Regions from separate parts of the Bacillus sp. PK3-067 genome, predicted to be linked through region 2. Evidence: a T-box and tRNA genes for the amino acid it is inferred to sense, from the RefSeq annotation. Region 2 holds a T-box; the other holds one or more tRNA genes.

Region 1 (2,450 bases), 1.3 Mb from region 2:
ATTATTCCCATAATTGTTTTCTATTGTTGTATAATAAAAATAGGAAAAAATTTGAAGAAAAGATGGAGGGTGAATTATGACACATTCCAAAGACAAAAAATCACATGCTTTTAAAGGAATAGGAGAGAAGTTAAACCCAACTATCTATCAAGTGAGATTCATGAAATTAGATGAACCAATTCGATTTGAGTCGTTTCCTGAATTAAAGGAATTAGGAGACTGGTTGAGTACTTCAACGCACATGTGGTCATGCCACTCAACTATGTACAAATACAACAGAGAAGAGTTTGAAAAGAAGTTCTTAGAAATTACGAAATTAACAGCTGATCATGTACTAATATCTACTGGTGGCGTCGGATTTAACTTCATGTCACCAGGTTGGAGAAATTCTCTATAAAATAATGAAATTATATAAAGGGATAAAAATTTATCCCTTTATTGTTTTGTAGCTTTCCCCAACTGTATCGCATGTACTAAATGAATAAGTTTACCTTAATCATTTATAACCATTTCACCAACACACCATTTTTGCTTATTTTATAGTATGATGAAAACATAAAAAGACTCTACACATTTGGTGTAGAGTCTTTTATTACGCCGTTCATGATACCGATGGTCGGGGTCGAACCGACACTCCCGAAGGAACACGATTTTGAGTCGTGCGCGTCTGCCAATTCCGCCACATCGGCACAAAAGAAAAGGCGGCAACCGGATTTGAACCGGTGATAAAGGTTTTGCAGACCTCTGCCTTACCACTTGGCTATGCCGCCATATTAAATTTTATTGGAGCGGAAGACGGGATTCGAACCCGCGACCCCAACCTTGGCAAGGTTGTATTCTACCACTGAACTACTTCCGCAAAAATGGCTGGGCTAGCTGGATTCGAACCAGCGCATGACGGAGTCAAAGTCCGTTGCCTTACCGCTTGGCTATAGCCCATCGAATTCTTACTTAATTATATGTAAGTATCCATTAGATTATTTGTAATTTTTAAAATAAAAATGGGGCGACTGATGGGAATCGAACCCACGAATGCCGGAGCCACAATCCGGTGCGTTAACCACTTCGCCACAACCGCCATGTTGTGTAAATATATTTGGCAGGGGCAGTAGGAATCGAACCCACACTGGAGGTTTTGGAGACCTCAGTTCTACCTTTAAACTATGCCCCTATGTAAATGGTGGAGGGGGGCAGATTCGAACTGCCGAACCCGAAGGAGCGGATTTACAGTCCGCCGCGTTTAGCCACTTCGCTACCCCTCCGAAACTTACATGGTGCCGGCTAGAGGACTTGAACCCCCAACCTACTGATTACAAGTCAGTTGCTCTACCAATTGAGCTAAGCCGGCGTATTTTATTAAAATAAATGGTGGCTCGGGACGGAATCGAACCGCCGACACGAGGATTTTCAGTCCTCTGCTCTACCGACTGAGCTACCGAGCCTTATTAAAATGGCGGTCCCGACCGGGGTCGAACCGGCGATCTCCTGCGTGACAGGCAGGCATGTTAACCACTACACCACGGGACCATTTGGTTGCGGGGACAGGATTTGAACCTGCGACCTTCGGGTTATGAGCCCGACGAGCTACCGTGCTGCTCCACCCCGCGATAATACTATTCATATAAAATTTATATGGTGGAGGATGACGGGATCGAACCGCCGACCCCCTGCTTGTAAGGCAGGTGCTCTCCCAGCTGAGCTAATCCTCCAAAGTGGTGACCCGTACGGGATTCGAACCCGTGTTACCGCCGTGAAAGGGCGGTGTCTTAACCACTTGACCAACGGGCCAAATATTATAAATCCTATGGCGGAGAGCAAGGGATTCGAACCCTTGATACGCTTGTGACGTATACACGATTTCCAATCGTGCTCCTTCGGCCAACTCGGACAGCTCTCCAATGGCTCCGCAGGTAGGAATCGAACCTACGACCGATCGGTTAACAGCCGATAGCTCTACCGCTGAGCTACTGCGGAATAATATTGCCTGGCAACGTCCTACTCTCACAGGGACAAGGTCCCAACTACCATCGGCGCTAGAGAGCTTAACTTCCGTGTTCGGTATGGGAACGGGTGTGACCTCTCTGCCATCATTACCAGACATTATTCTTTTGAGACAATCATTATTATAACTTATTTACTTTAAAAGTCAACAAGTTTTTTATGTTCTCTCAAAACTAGATAACATTGCTACATATTATATGGTTAAGTCCTCGATCTATTAGTATTCGTCAGCTCCACATGTCACCATGCTTCCACCTCGAACCTATCAACCTGATCATCTTTCAGGGATCTTACTAGCTTACGCTATGGGAAATCTCATCTTGAGGGGGGCTTCATGCTTAGATGCTTTCAGCACTTATCCCTTCCGCACATAGCTACCCAGCTATGCCCTTGGCAGAACAACTGGTACACCAGCGGTGCGTCCATCCCGGTCCTCTCGTACTAAGGAC
Region 2 (2,450 bases):
TTTTCTTACCGATACCAATTGGATATAGAGTATCAATGCTTACAGCTGGAGTTATAATGAGTGTTCTGTTTTCAATCATTATTCCATTTGATAGAAAACATATAGTACGGAAAAATGGATATAAAATTGATTTTACAAAAACAAAAGTGTATTTTCGCTGGAATGTATTTGACACTATTTCTGTCTGCCTTGCGTTGTATGCATGCATATGTGTGCAAGCGTTAAATACTTTAGTTGCAATGGGATTTACGATTCAAAACCCATATGTGCAATTTTTTACAAATCAATCACAATTGTGGATTTTTATTGCGATTGCATATTTAATTTCCCGTATTTCATTAACGTTAAAAGGAATAAAGGAGATCAAAAATCATGGCGCAGATTGGGATTGAGGAGGAGCTCATGCTTGCGTATCAAAGTGGAGATAAACAAGCGGGAGAAAGACTATATGTTTTAATCAAACCAGCGCTATACACATTTTTATATCGATTTAACCGAGATGAACAATTAAGTATCGATCTTGTGCAAGATACGTTTTTGACGCTAGAGCGTAAGAAAAATATGTATGAACTTGAAAAAGGTAAAATAAAAACGTATTTATTTCAAATTGGTTATCGTCTTATGATTAATAAATTAAATAGGAGAAAAAAGTGGCGTACGCTTTTGCCATTTTTAGTGCCGATTCCGGAAAAAGAATTTTCTCACGAAGATCGGCTCACAGTAAGAGAAGCAATTTTGAAAGTTCCAGAAGAGCAAAGAGCGGTCCTAATCCTTTCTTATTATCATGACATGCAGCAAAAAGAAATTGCAGAGATATTAAACATTCCGATTGGAACGGTGAAATCGAGACTTCATAACGGGATAAAGAAATTGAAACAATTGCTGGAGGTGGACGAAATTGAGCGAAAATCCCTTTAAGAGTGAATATAAGTTAAAGCAACATTTAGATAGTGATCATGTAGAAATACCAGACTTTCCAAAAACGGTAAGTCGATTCGATCGATTAATCGGGTTTCTTGGTTCCCCAACGAAAGATCCTGTGGAGGCGACCATTGGGAATGATTTATCGATTGTGTTTCATGTATCGTTATTAGTTGGGGTTCCAATTCTTTCTCTTATTACGATACTCTTTATGGTGTTGTAAAGGATTGACAAGAAGGGAAACCTGACCTCTATTTGACATGCCTATATAAATGATGGTATAAAGAAAAGTATATGAATAATTGAGCGTGGAAAGGGAGAAGTAGTGATCATTTCCCTGTTTTAGAGAGCTGATGGCCGGTGAAAATCAGCACATAGATGATCGCGAATTACGCCCCTAGAGCATCTTTTTTCGATTGAATTGTATTCAAAAGGGAAAAGACGGTGCTAAGCCGTTATGTAAATAAGGTGGTAGGCTTTTTTTGCCTGCAACTAGGGTGGTAACGCGATAATCAAAATCGTCCCTTATTTGAAGGGGCGATTTTTTTATGTTTTCAACCTTCACGCCAGTAATGAACTTAAAGGAGAGTATGTAGGATATGGGTATTTTACAAGATCTTGAATTTCGCGGTCTAATTAATCAGCAAACAGATGCTGAGGGACTTGAGCAATTATTAGAAAAAGAAAGCGTTAAATTATACTGTGGTTTCGATCCGACAGCAGATAGCTTACACATTGGTCATATGTTACCAGTATTAATGTTACGTCGTTTCCAATTAGCTGGTCACCAACCAATTGCACTTGTTGGCGGTGGCACTGGTATGATCGGTGACCCAAGTGGTAAAAAAGCAGAGCGTACATTAAATACGAAAGATACAGTTGCTTACTACACAGAAAGCATTAAAAACCAACTTTCAAACTTCTTAGAGTTTGAAAACGTGGACAACCCAGCAACAATGGCTAACAACTATGATTGGCTTGGTAACTTAGATGTAATTTCATTCTTACGCGATATCGGTAAAAACTTCGGTTTAAACTATATGTTAGCAAAAGATACAGTAGCATCTCGTTTAGAAACTGGTATTTCATTCACTGAGTTCAGTTACATGATTTTACAATCATACGACTTCTTAAACTTATACCAACACCATAATTGTCGCCTACAAATCGGTGGTAGTGACCAATGGGGTAACATTACAGCGGGTCTTGAATTAATCCGTAAATCAGAAGAAGATGCGAAAGCATTCGGTTTAACAATTCCACTTGTTACTAAATCTGACGGTACGAAGTTTGGTAAAACAGAAGGTGGCGCAATTTGGTTAGACCCAGAGAAAACAACTCCTTACGAGTTCTACCAATTCTGGATTAACACAGATGACCGCGATGTTGTTAAATACTTAAAATACTTCACATTCTTATCTCATGAAGAAATTCTTGAGCTTGAAAAGCAAGTAGCTGAAGCGCCAGAAAAACGTGCAGCACAAAAAGCATTAGGTTCTGAAATGACAAAACTTGTTCACGGTGAAGAA

The links. The T-box of region 2 lies ahead of tyrS (tyrosine--tRNA ligase). A T-box ahead of a tRNA ligase gene usually reads a tRNA of that ligase, here a tRNA-Tyr.
Region 1: it has a tRNA-Tyr gene. The T-box ahead of tyrS (tyrosine--tRNA ligase) is inferred to sense a tRNA for this amino acid. The anticodon was not compared.

The regions. Positions count from the first base shown of each region.
Region 1 covers NZ_CP096490.1:524,837-527,286, reverse strand. Annotated here, with positions in the region: gene M1D73_RS02800 (DUF3884 family protein) at 77-397, shown strand; tRNA gene M1D73_RS02795 (tRNA-Leu) at 608-689, opposite strand; tRNA gene M1D73_RS02790 (tRNA-Cys) at 700-770, opposite strand; tRNA gene M1D73_RS02785 (tRNA-Gly) at 785-859, opposite strand; tRNA gene M1D73_RS02780 (tRNA-Gln) at 865-939, opposite strand; tRNA gene M1D73_RS02775 (tRNA-His) at 1,003-1,078, opposite strand; tRNA gene M1D73_RS02770 (tRNA-Trp) at 1,098-1,171, opposite strand; tRNA gene M1D73_RS02765 (tRNA-Tyr) at 1,179-1,262, opposite strand; tRNA gene M1D73_RS02760 (tRNA-Thr) at 1,273-1,348, opposite strand; tRNA gene M1D73_RS02755 (tRNA-Phe) at 1,367-1,442, opposite strand; tRNA gene M1D73_RS02750 (tRNA-Asp) at 1,452-1,527, opposite strand; tRNA gene M1D73_RS02745 (tRNA-Met) at 1,531-1,607, opposite strand; tRNA gene M1D73_RS02740 (tRNA-Val) at 1,634-1,709, opposite strand; tRNA gene M1D73_RS02735 (tRNA-Glu) at 1,714-1,788, opposite strand; tRNA gene M1D73_RS02730 (tRNA-Ser) at 1,806-1,897, opposite strand; tRNA gene M1D73_RS02725 (tRNA-Asn) at 1,900-1,974, opposite strand; rRNA gene rrf (5S ribosomal RNA) at 1,983-2,098, opposite strand; rRNA gene M1D73_RS02715 (23S ribosomal RNA) at 2,199-2,450, opposite strand, start outside.
Region 2 covers NZ_CP096490.1:4,633,166-4,635,615, reverse strand. Annotated here, with positions in the region: gene M1D73_RS23870 (hypothetical protein) at 1-392, shown strand, start outside; gene M1D73_RS23865 (RNA polymerase sigma factor) at 373-918, shown strand; gene M1D73_RS23860 (hypothetical protein) at 899-1,144, shown strand; T-box leader at 1,222-1,450, shown strand; gene tyrS (tyrosine--tRNA ligase) at 1,521-2,450, shown strand, end outside.